Linked DNA regions of Salinivibrio kushneri. The protein of the gene in region 2 binds, or shares a complex with, the protein of the main gene of each other region. Links are inferred from orthologs where the notes say so. Each region holds a gene or a part of one and is shown on either strand. Other genes may lie near its edges.

Region 1 (2,733 bases), 620 kb from region 2 along the record:
GAGAGGGATGTTGGTTTTAATACCATCAATCACGGTTTCAGCCAAGGCGTTACGCATACGTGCAATCGCGACGTCACGGTTCTCACCGTAACAGATAAGCTTGCCGACCATGGAGTCATAGTGGGGCGGTACTTGATAGCCCGCGTACACGTGTGACTCCCAACGCACGCCCATCCCGCCAGGCGAGTGGAAACGTTCAATCTTGCCTGGGCTGGGGATAAAGCGCTCTGGATCTTCAGCGTTAATCCGGCACTCCACCGCGTGGCCGCGAATTTGAATGTCGTCTTGGGTGAACGATAGTGGCTGACCTGCCGCAATGCGGAGTTGCTCTTTGACCAGGTCAATGCCGGTCACCATTTCGGTGACGGGGTGCTCGACCTGAATGCGGGTGTTCATCTCAATAAAGTAGAACTCGCCGTTTTCATATAAGAACTCAAAGGTGCCCGCTCCGCGATAACCAATCTCAACACACGCGCGACAGCAGCGTTCACCAATGAATTTACGCATTTCAGCAGTGATACCTGGGGCTGGTGCTTCTTCAACGACCTTTTGGTGACGGCGCTGCATCGAGCAGTCGCGTTCACCAAGATGGATCGCACCGCCTTGACCGTCGGCTAAGACCTGCACTTCGACATGGCGAGGGTTCTCAAGGAATTTTTCCATGTAAACCATGTCATTGCTAAATGCAGATTTGGCTTCGGCGCGAGTCATCGCAATCGCATCGATAAGCTCTGCTTCAGAGCGCACCACACGCATACCTCGGCCACCGCCGCCACCGGATGCTTTGATGATCACCGGATAGCCAATACGTTTGGCGATGGTTTTGTTTTTTTCCTGATCGCTACCTAGCGGGCCGTCTGAACCAGGGACGCAGGGGACACCTGCTTTTTTCATCGCTTCAATGGCCGACACCTTATCGCCCATCAAACGGATGGTGTCAGCTTTGGGGCCGACAAAGACAAACCCTGAACGCTCAACCTGCTCGGCAAAGTCAGCGTTTTCGGATAGGAACCCGTAACCTGGGTGGATCGCCACCGCACCGGTGATTTCAGCGGCGCTGATGATGCGAGGAATATTCAGGTAGCTTTGGTTACTTGGTGCAGGGCCGATACATACGGTTTCATCGGCTAACAACACGTGTTTAAGATCGCGGTCAGCGGTCGAGTGCACCGCGACGGTTTTAATCCCCAGCTCTTTGCACGCACGCAAAATGCGCAGTGCAATTTCACCGCGGTTAGCAATAACAATTTTATCTAACATGCGCCCTCGCTTATTCGATGATCACGAGTGGTTCGTCGAATTCAACGGGCTGACCGTCTTCACATAGAATCGCTTTGACCACACCGCTCTTGTCGGCTTGGATTTGATTCATCATCTTCATCGCTTCGACAATACACAGGGCATCGCCTTCATTGACCTGGGTGCCCACTTCAACAAAAGGTGACGACTCTGGGCTTGGTGCACGATAGAAGGTACCGACCATCGGTGAAAGAACCTGATGCCCACTCGGTTTTGGTGCGCTTGCAGGTTCCGCTGCCGATGCTTCAGGGGCGGCTGGCGCTGGTGCAGGCGCTGCTGGTGCCGCGTATTGCGGGGCAACCATTTGCGCAGGCGCAGCAGGGGAAGAGCGACTGATACGAACGGACTCTTCGCCTTCAGCAATCTCTAGCTCGGAGATGCCAGACTCTTCAACAAGCTCGATCAGTTTCTTAATCTTACGGATATCCATGATAGGTCTCTTCTTTATGTTTTGTTTTACTCAGCCGCAAACGCTAAATGACGCGCGGCCGCTGTTAAGGCGAATTCATAACCATCAGCACCAAAGCCGCTGAGCACCCCGACGGCTTTGTCCGAAAAGTACGAGTGATGCCGGAAGGGCTCACGCGCGTACACATTCGACAAATGCACTTCGATAAAAGGGATGTTGACCCCTAATAGAGCGTCACGCAGGGCGACAGAGGTATGGGTCAGTGCTGCTGGGTTGATAATGATAAAGTCCACGGTCTCCATCGCTTGGTGGATTTTATCAATGAGGCTAGCTTCGCTATTGGATTGAAAGTGTTCAAGACTGAGACCCAAGGTAGCGGCTTGTGCCTCTAAGCCCGCCATGATTTGGCTGAGGGTTTGGGCACCGTAATGCTCGGGCTCACGTTTGCCAAGCAAATTAAGGTTTGGGCCATTTAAAACTAAAACTTGGTTTCTTGTAGACATCTTGACGCTTACTTCTCCTATTCGCTGTAATTGTGCAGCTTAATGCGGATTCCAGCCAGTGGGCATGTTATGACGGTGCATACCATGCAAATTTTTCCCTACTGACAGCAATTATAGAGACTTCAGCGCAAATCGCAGCAAAATACTGGTCTAATCAGCACACTTTGTCTTTTTGCTATCACAAAATGGTGGGTGACGGGCGGTTTGAAGCAGGGTAATACTTCATGTCCCTACTTTTTGTGTGATTGCCGGGGATGAAAAGAGTTCCGTTTACCCTGTGTCGGGGATCAAAAAAGCCGCCCGAAGGCGGCAAAGGTTGCTAAGCAATCTTTCGTTAGGGTTAGACCACACTTTCTTTTTCTGCGATAAGCTTATCGACCACACTAGGATCGGCCAAGGTGGAGGTGTCGCCAAGGCTGCCGGTATCACCGGTGGCGATTTTGCGCAGAATACGACGCATGATTTTTCCTGAACGGGTTTTAGGCAGAGCATCCGTCCAGTGGATGAAATCGGGTGTCGCAA
Region 2 (2,958 bases):
TATAATGCGGCGCCTTATTGACGAGTAACGAGAAGGCAGGGCATGAGATTCGCGTTAGGCATTGAGTATGATGGCGCTCAGTTTTACGGTTGGCAGAAGCAACGAGAAGTCACGAGTGTGCAGGAACACCTAGAGCGTGCTTTATCGACGGTTGCCAATCATCCTGTCGCCGTACAGTGTGCGGGACGTACCGACTCTGGCGTGCATGGAACAGGACAAGTGGTCCATTTTGACACTGACAATCAGCGTCCTTTAAAAGCTTGGACGATGGGTGTCAATGCGAACTTGCCGGATCCGATAGCGGTGCGATGGGCGAAGCCCGTGACAGACGATTTTCATGCTCGCTTTAGTGCCACTGCGCGACGCTATCGTTATGTGATTTATAATCATCCCTTGCGCCCGGCGATCTTAGCCAAGGGAGTGAGTCACTATCATGCTGAACTTGATGAAACCTTAATGCACCGAGCAGGTCAGTATCTCCTTGGGGAGAATGACTTTTCATCATTCCGTGCCGCTCAGTGTCAATCGAACTCCCCTTGGCGGAACGTGATGTATTTATCGGTCAACCGTCAAGGACGCTTTATTGTGATTGATATTAAAGCCAATGCGTTTGTGCATCATATGGTGCGCAATATTGTTGGGAGCTTAATGACGGTCGGTCGTCAAGAGCAGCCTCCTGAGTGGATGGCTTGGCTGCTGGCACAAAAAGATCGGACCCAGGCTGCCGCGACGGCGAAAGCTGAAGGCTTGTATTTGGTTGAGGTGGACTATCCTGACACGTTTGGGTTGCCTCACTCACCCATTGGCCCCTTGTTTTTGCCGGATTAGGTGATTGTGTCGGCAAGTACGCTGTACTCAAACAGCACGGAGAGAGAATAGGTAGTACCAGTTTTTTATCCCAAGTCTGACAGACTTGTGATTTAATTCGGTCTAATTTGTTACGAATCCAAGATAGCTATCCGTTCACGATAGTTATTACTAAGTAAAGGTTGTCCATGAGCTGGCTAGAAAAAATATTAACCAAAAGTAATATTGGTTCATCACGCAAGGCGTCGATTCCAGAAGGTGTGTGGACCAAGTGTACGTCGTGTGATCAAGTTCTCTATCACGCGGATGTCGAGCGTAACTTGGAAGTATGTCCAAAGTGTGAACACCATATGCGCATGCCAGCACGGCGTCGGCTCGACGTGTTTTTGGATAAAGACGGGCGTGAAGAGATTGCTAGTGAGCTTGAACCCAAAGATGTGTTGAAATTTCGCGATTCGAAAAAGTATAAAGATCGCTTAGTGTCGGCGCAAAAAGCGAGTGGCGAGAAAGACGCCCTTGTGGTCATGAAAGGCAGCGTGTTTGATGTACCTGTGGTGGCTTGTGCCTTTGAGTTTAAATTTATGGGCGGCTCGATGGGAGCCGTTGTGGGTGCTCGCTTCGTTAAAGCGGTGGATGCGGCGATCGAAAATAACTGCGGTTTGGTGTGCTTTTCTGCCAGTGGTGGTGCGCGTATGCAAGAAGCGCTTATGTCACTGATGCAAATGGCAAAAACAAGTGCTGCATTGGAACGCCTTTCTCGCCACAACCTGCCGTTTATCTCGGTATTAACCGATCCGACTTATGGTGGGGTGACGGCAAGTTTTGCCATGTTAGGTGATATCAATGTGGCCGAGCCTAAAGCGATTATCGGTTTCGCAGGGCGCCGAGTGATTGAACAGACGGTGCGTGAGAACCTCCCGGAAGATTTCCAAACCAGTGAGTTCTTGCTTGAGCATGGCGCGATTGACATGATCGTCGATCGTCGAGAAATGCGTCAACGCTTGGCGGGGCTGCTTGCTAAATTGAATAACATTCACTCACCGCTTGTGGTCGATGTAGAGCAAGACAAGCCTGATCTTGACCCTGAAGCGGCACCACCTTCTCAAGACCAATAATTGACCGTGTCCCACGGCGCTATCCTTGGTATCATTTGCCCATCATGGAGTAACTGACCAAGTCAATGTCTGAACTACAACACCCAACAGCCACGTCCTCTTTAACGACGTGGCTGTCTTATCTAGAAAGCATCCATACCAGTGCCATCGATCTTGGCCTTGAACGCGTTGCGGCTGTGGCGGAAAACGCACAACTGACCAAGCCTGCGCCGACAGTGATTACCGTTGCGGGAACCAATGGTAAAGGCACAACCTGTGCGCTGCTGGAATCGATTTTGCAGCATGCGGGTTATCGCACCGGTGTTTATAGCTCCCCGCACCTCACTCACTATAATGAGCGAGTGCGCATTAATGGCAAACAGCTAGACGATGGTGCGCATAGTCAAGCGTTCGCGATGATTGAACAAGCACGTGGTGAGACCAGCTTGAGCTTTTTCGAGTTCGGCACCTTGGCCGCACTGCACCTGTTCAAGCAGCATGCACTGGATGTCGTTATTTTAGAAGTTGGCCTGGGTGGACGCCTCGATGCCACTAATGTGGTTGAGCATGATGTCTCGGTGATCACCAGCCTCGCGCTTGATCACTGTGATTGGCTAGGGGATGACATTAATCAAATCGGCTACGAAAAAGCAGGTATCTTCCGAGCTGATAAACCCGCTGTTTGCGGTCAGCCCTCTCCACCAGCGAGCGTAGCTGCACATGCTGACAGTATTGGCGCCGAGCTACACCAACTGGGCTATCAATATCAATATACAATCACTGATGATAGTTGGTGTTGGGCGGCAGGGGCGTTTGAGCTGACAGCGTTGCCCATCCCGGCAATACCGTTACAAAACGCTGCTACTGCCTTGATGGCTTTGGGCGTTGCCGATCTGGAAATTGCAGACACGCACATCTCTGACGGGCTAGTATCGGTGTCGGTACCGGGGCGAATGCAGGTTGTCGCCAAGGCGCCTTACACTGTGTTTGACGTTGCTCATAATCCGCACGCGGCCGCTTATTTGGCAGAGAAATTGGCTGAGTGTAAAGCTGAACG
Region 3 (2,978 bases), 1.3 Mb from region 2 along the record:
ACGATTGTTGCTGCGCGTGAGCAAGAGGGGTATTTCCGAGACTTGTTTGATTTTTGTGCTCGCATTGATACCAAAAAAGTCAATAAACGTGTGATTGAACGCCTAATCCGTGCCGGTGCCATGGATAAGTTGGGTCCTCACCGTGCCGCGATGATGGCCTCGGTTGATGAGGCTATCCGTGCTGCGAGCCAACATCATCAAGCGGAAGCCTACGGGCAAACCGATATGTTTGGGGTGTTGACTGATGCCCCTGAAGAAGTCGAGCATGCCTATGCACACGCTGACCCGTGGCCAGATAAAGTGTGGCTAGAAGGGGAGCGAGAAACGCTGGGCTTGTATTTGACCGGCCATCCGGTCAACAGCTATCGCAAAGAGTTAAAAAACTACATCACGTGGCGGCTAGAAGATGCCCATGCAACGAAGCGTGATGTGGTCTCGACGGTAGCAGGGTTGGTGATCGCTGCACGGGTAATGACCACCAAACGGGGCTCGCGTTTGGGGATCTTAACCCTCGATGATCGCTCGGGGCGCATGGAAGTGATGCTTTTTTCTGATGTACTCGACAAATATCTCGACTTGGTGGAGAAAGATCGGATTTTAGTGGTCTCAGGACAGGTCAGCTTTGATGACTTCAACGGGGGGCTTAAAATGACCGCCCGTGAAGTGATGGACATCAGTCAGGCGCGGGAAAAATATGCGCGTTGTTTAGGGATTTCGATGACCTCGGATCAAGTCGATGCGCCCTTTTTTGAGCGATTTCATGATGCACTGGCACCCTACCGATCCGGTACAGTGCCTGTGAATCTTTACTATCAGCGCGACGATGCGCGCGCGCGGTTACGTTTAGGCGCAGAGTGGCGCGTAACGCCAACCGATGAATTAATCGACACCTTGAAAGGCTTGCTCGGCAACGAACAGGTCGAATTAGAGTTTAACTAAGCCAGGCTGGTGACGTGTCGCGTACACTGGCGGTGACCAATAGGATTCTCTTGGTATGAGTCTTAATTTTTTAGAGTTTGAACAACCTATCGCAGAACTAGAAGCCAAAATTGAGGCCCTTCGCGCTGTTTCCAAGCGGGGTGGAGAAGACGCGGTTAACTTAGATAAAGAGATTGAACAACTGGAAACAAAAAGCCTAGAGTTGACGCGAAAAATTTTTGGTGATTTAGGCGCGTGGCAGGTGGCACAACTTGCGCGTCATCCTCAACGCCCTTATACCTATGACTACCTGGATCGTATTTTCCATGAGTTTGATGAATTGGCTGGCGACCGCGCCTATGCTGATGACAAAGCACTGGTAGGAGGAATGGCACGATTAGAAGGGCGTCCAGTGATGGTGATTGGCCACCAAAAAGGGCGAGACACCAATGAAAAGGTCAAGCGTAACTTTGGTATGCCTAAGCCCGAGGGCTACCGCAAAGCACTGCGTCTGATGAAAATGGCCGAGCGTTTTAATATGCCGGTGATTACCTTTATCGATACTGCAGGGGCTTACCCAGGGGTAGGTGCCGAGGAGCGAGGCCAATCAGAGGCGATTGCCCGTAACCTCAAAGAAATGGCGGGCCTAACCGTACCCGTGATTTGTAATGTGGTCGGTGAAGGTGGTTCTGGTGGTGCGTTGGCGATTGGCGTGGGTGATTATGTCAATATGCTGCAGTACTCCACCTACTCGGTGATCTCCCCCGAAGGCTGTGCGTCTATTTTGTGGCGTGATGCTGCGAAAGCGCCGCAAGCTGCTGATGCAATGGGAATTACCGCGCCACGTCTAAAAGAACTTGGCTTGATTGATAGTGTGATCACTGAGCCTCTGGGAGGTGCACACCGCGACATTAACGCGATGGCTGATAGCATTAAGCAAACACTGCTTACCCAGCTAAGCGATTTAGACAGTCTTGATACCGAAAGCTTGCGGGATCGCCGTTATCAGCGCTTGCTCAACTACGGTTACTGCTAATCGTGATGGAATGAGCTGCGATAAAGGGCCTGCGGGCCCTTTTCTTTTATGTAAACGGCGGCAACAATGACAGATTATATCAATGACGAATGGCTATGCTTTACCATCAACTGAGTGACACATTAGCTCCACTGACGTCGGCACCGCGACAGGTGGTGTTGGCGCTGAGTGGCGGATTAGATTCTCGCGTGTTGCTAGAATTATTAACCCAGTATCGCGACCAGCACCCCCAACATGATTACCTTGTGGTTCATGTTCATCACGGTTTGCATCCTGATGCAGATAAATGGGCTGAGCAGTGCCAGATGTGGGCGGACAATGCCGGATTTCGCTGCTGTATAGAAAGGGTGAGCTTGGATACGTCGCTGAGTGTGGAACATGCGGCAAGACAAGCAAGATATCAGGCGATCGCGCACCTGCTTGAGCCCGATGGACTGGTGTTAACCGCCCAGCACAGTGATGATCAGGTTGAAACCTTTTTCCTCGCCCTGAAACGCGGCAGTGGTCTGGAAGGGTTAGCAGGGATGCCAGCCGTGCGACCTTTGGGTCAAGGCTATCTTGTGCGTCCCTTATTGACGCAATCACGGGCGAGCCTTGAGGTGTATGCGCGCCAACATCAACTCGATTGGGTGGACGACCCGAGTAATCAAGACACCCGCTTTGATCGCAATTTTTTGCGCCACCAATGGTTACCGCAAGCGGATGCTCGTTGGCCAGGGTTTCGTAAAGCTGTTGAGCGAACTCAGCGCTTGTGTGGTGAACAAGCGTCGTTGTTGGCGCGACTGATAGAGCCGATGGTGACACAAGCGGAGACAGAAGCGGGCAGTCTGGCTATTACCGCATTACCACAAGACGATTTAGCACTCACGCAGGCCATGCTGCGCCATTGGCTAAAGCGTCACAGTATTACCTTAACGCAGGCCCAGTTACAGGCATTGCTCTCAGATGTCATCAACGCTAAACCGGATGCTAATCCAAGCTTGAGCGTTGGGGCGGTGAGCATTCGCCGCTTCCAGCAACAGCT
Region 4 (2,847 bases), 630 kb from region 2 along the record:
CCAGTGCGATGACGCAAATGAGTGCCACGATTGAGCAAGTGGCGCAAAACATGAATCGTACGGCCGACATTATCTCCGTTACCCAAGGACGTGCCAGCGATGGTGCTGATGTGGTCGGCCGTGCGACCACCAGTATGACCGCCTTTATCGATGAGCTTGAGCAGACCATTTCACAGATTCAAGCCAGTGCAGAGGAGAGTCAAAAAATCACCAAAGTGACGCAAACCATCAGTGAGATTGCCGAGCAAACCAACTTACTGGCTTTAAACGCGGCCATTGAGGCAGCAAGAGCAGGTGAGCAAGGGCGAGGCTTTGCTGTGGTTGCTGATGAAGTCAGAAACCTCGCTCAGCGTACACAAGCGGCGACGTGTGACATTAAAGCCATGCTTGAGGGCTTACAGACCGGCATTCATCATTCATCTGAGCGGGTGCTCAGTAACAACCAAATGGCGCAAGAAACCCTAGCGGTGGTGGCGGAGTCTCGCGCGGTGCTGGCCGACATCTTTGAGAAAGTCAATCAAGTGAAATCGATGGGCAGTGAAGTGGCCACCGCGGCGGGCGAGCAGGCCAATGTGACCAAAGACATGAGTGAGTCGGTGGAACAAATAAACGGACAAAGTCACACAGCCAGTGAGCAGGCCACGCAAACGGCAGATATTGCGGCGCAACTGATGAGTCAATCGCTGTATCTAAAAGATACCTTGAATGATTTTAAACTGGCCGGCCAGGTGGGAGATAAAAGGCCTGCCAAGGTTTAAGCTCCCTCGCGTGACAATCTCACTAAAGCAGGGACAAAAAACCGCCGATTAACGGCGGTTTGGTTGCTAGCTTTGGTGGCGTGGCCTTGGTTATAGCCAACGGCATGATTACGACAAGCCGAGCTTTTTCTCGAGATAATGAATGTTGGCACCACCGTGTTGGAAGTGCTCGTCGTTCATAATATCGAGCTGGAGAGGGATGTTGGTTTTAATACCATCAATCACGGTTTCAGCCAAGGCGTTACGCATACGTGCAATCGCGACGTCACGGTTCTCACCGTAACAGATAAGCTTGCCGACCATGGAGTCATAGTGGGGCGGTACTTGATAGCCCGCGTACACGTGTGACTCCCAACGCACGCCCATCCCGCCAGGCGAGTGGAAACGTTCAATCTTGCCTGGGCTGGGGATAAAGCGCTCTGGATCTTCAGCGTTAATCCGGCACTCCACCGCGTGGCCGCGAATTTGAATGTCGTCTTGGGTGAACGATAGTGGCTGACCTGCCGCAATGCGGAGTTGCTCTTTGACCAGGTCAATGCCGGTCACCATTTCGGTGACGGGGTGCTCGACCTGAATGCGGGTGTTCATCTCAATAAAGTAGAACTCGCCGTTTTCATATAAGAACTCAAAGGTGCCCGCTCCGCGATAACCAATCTCAACACACGCGCGACAGCAGCGTTCACCAATGAATTTACGCATTTCAGCAGTGATACCTGGGGCTGGTGCTTCTTCAACGACCTTTTGGTGACGGCGCTGCATCGAGCAGTCGCGTTCACCAAGATGGATCGCACCGCCTTGACCGTCGGCTAAGACCTGCACTTCGACATGGCGAGGGTTCTCAAGGAATTTTTCCATGTAAACCATGTCATTGCTAAATGCAGATTTGGCTTCGGCGCGAGTCATCGCAATCGCATCGATAAGCTCTGCTTCAGAGCGCACCACACGCATACCTCGGCCACCGCCGCCACCGGATGCTTTGATGATCACCGGATAGCCAATACGTTTGGCGATGGTTTTGTTTTTTTCCTGATCGCTACCTAGCGGGCCGTCTGAACCAGGGACGCAGGGGACACCTGCTTTTTTCATCGCTTCAATGGCCGACACCTTATCGCCCATCAAACGGATGGTGTCAGCTTTGGGGCCGACAAAGACAAACCCTGAACGCTCAACCTGCTCGGCAAAGTCAGCGTTTTCGGATAGGAACCCGTAACCTGGGTGGATCGCCACCGCACCGGTGATTTCAGCGGCGCTGATGATGCGAGGAATATTCAGGTAGCTTTGGTTACTTGGTGCAGGGCCGATACATACGGTTTCATCGGCTAACAACACGTGTTTAAGATCGCGGTCAGCGGTCGAGTGCACCGCGACGGTTTTAATCCCCAGCTCTTTGCACGCACGCAAAATGCGCAGTGCAATTTCACCGCGGTTAGCAATAACAATTTTATCTAACATGCGCCCTCGCTTATTCGATGATCACGAGTGGTTCGTCGAATTCAACGGGCTGACCGTCTTCACATAGAATCGCTTTGACCACACCGCTCTTGTCGGCTTGGATTTGATTCATCATCTTCATCGCTTCGACAATACACAGGGCATCGCCTTCATTGACCTGGGTGCCCACTTCAACAAAAGGTGACGACTCTGGGCTTGGTGCACGATAGAAGGTACCGACCATCGGTGAAAGAACCTGATGCCCACTCGGTTTTGGTGCGCTTGCAGGTTCCGCTGCCGATGCTTCAGGGGCGGCTGGCGCTGGTGCAGGCGCTGCTGGTGCCGCGTATTGCGGGGCAACCATTTGCGCAGGCGCAGCAGGGGAAGAGCGACTGATACGAACGGACTCTTCGCCTTCAGCAATCTCTAGCTCGGAGATGCCAGACTCTTCAACAAGCTCGATCAGTTTCTTAATCTTACGGATATCCATGATAGGTCTCTTCTTTATGTTTTGTTTTACTCAGCCGCAAACGCTAAATGACGCGCGGCCGCTGTTAAGGCGAATTCATAACCATCAGCACCAAAGCCGCTGAGCACCCCGACGGCTTTGTCCGAAAAGTACGAGTGATGCCGGAAGGGCTCACGCGCGTACACATTC

Evidence for each region.
Region 1: the proteins of accD (region 2) and accB are in contact, whole or in part, in a solved structure (PDB 8UXZ), measured with the Escherichia coli proteins. The link is inferred for Salinivibrio kushneri from one-to-one orthologs.
Region 3: the proteins of accD (region 2) and accA are in contact, whole or in part, in a solved structure (PDB 8UXZ), measured with the Escherichia coli proteins. The link is inferred for Salinivibrio kushneri from one-to-one orthologs.
Region 4: the proteins of accD (region 2) and accC are in contact, whole or in part, in a solved structure (PDB 8UXZ), measured with the Escherichia coli proteins. The link is inferred for Salinivibrio kushneri from one-to-one orthologs.

What each region holds. Positions count from the first base shown.
Region 1 is NZ_CP114588.1:2,605,221-2,607,953, reverse strand. Bases 1-2,695 are described here. They hold accB (acetyl-CoA carboxylase biotin carboxyl carrier protein), read right to left. Parts: upstream 1,730-2,695; coding sequence 1,271-1,729; downstream 1-1,270. Other genes in these bases: acs (acetate--CoA ligase), read right to left, coding at 2,552-2,695; aroQ (type II 3-dehydroquinate dehydratase), read right to left, coding at 1,756-2,211; accC (acetyl-CoA carboxylase biotin carboxylase subunit), read right to left, coding at 1-1,260. Also shown: more of acs, read right to left, coding at 2,696-2,733. UniProt on the Escherichia coli protein: This protein is a component of the acetyl coenzyme A carboxylase complex; first, biotin carboxylase catalyzes the carboxylation of the carrier protein and then the transcarboxylase transfers the carboxyl group to form malonyl-CoA.
Region 2 is NZ_CP114588.1:1,980,758-1,983,715, reverse strand. What follows is about bases 39-2,958. They hold accD (acetyl-CoA carboxylase, carboxyltransferase subunit beta), read left to right. Parts: upstream 39-995; coding sequence 996-1,922; downstream 1,923-2,958. Other genes in these bases: folC (bifunctional tetrahydrofolate synthase/dihydrofolate synthase), read left to right, coding at 1,988-2,958; truA (tRNA pseudouridine(38-40) synthase TruA), read left to right, coding at 43-828.
Region 3 is NZ_CP114588.1:655,167-658,144, forward strand. The notes cover bases 35-2,974. They hold accA (acetyl-CoA carboxylase carboxyl transferase subunit alpha), read left to right. Parts: upstream 35-994; coding sequence 995-1,954; downstream 1,955-2,974. Other genes in these bases: dnaE (DNA polymerase III subunit alpha), read left to right, coding at 35-939; tilS (tRNA lysidine(34) synthetase TilS), read left to right, coding at 2,050-2,974. In the rest of the region: more of dnaE, read left to right, coding at 1-34; more of tilS, read left to right, coding at 2,975-2,978. UniProt on the Escherichia coli protein: Component of the acetyl coenzyme A carboxylase (ACC) complex. First, biotin carboxylase catalyzes the carboxylation of biotin on its carrier protein (BCCP) and then the CO(2) group is transferred by the carboxyltransferase to acetyl-CoA to form malonyl-CoA.
Region 4 is NZ_CP114588.1:2,606,057-2,608,903, reverse strand. The notes cover bases 39-2,847. They hold accC (acetyl-CoA carboxylase biotin carboxylase subunit), read right to left. Parts: upstream 2,211-2,847; coding sequence 867-2,210; downstream 39-866. Other genes in these bases: aroQ (type II 3-dehydroquinate dehydratase), read right to left, coding at 2,706-2,847; accB (acetyl-CoA carboxylase biotin carboxyl carrier protein), read right to left, coding at 2,221-2,679; N8M53_RS11970 (methyl-accepting chemotaxis protein), read left to right, coding at 39-758. In the rest of the region: more of N8M53_RS11970, read left to right, coding at 1-38. UniProt on the Escherichia coli protein: This protein is a component of the acetyl coenzyme A carboxylase complex; first, biotin carboxylase catalyzes the carboxylation of the carrier protein and then the transcarboxylase transfers the carboxyl group to form malonyl-CoA.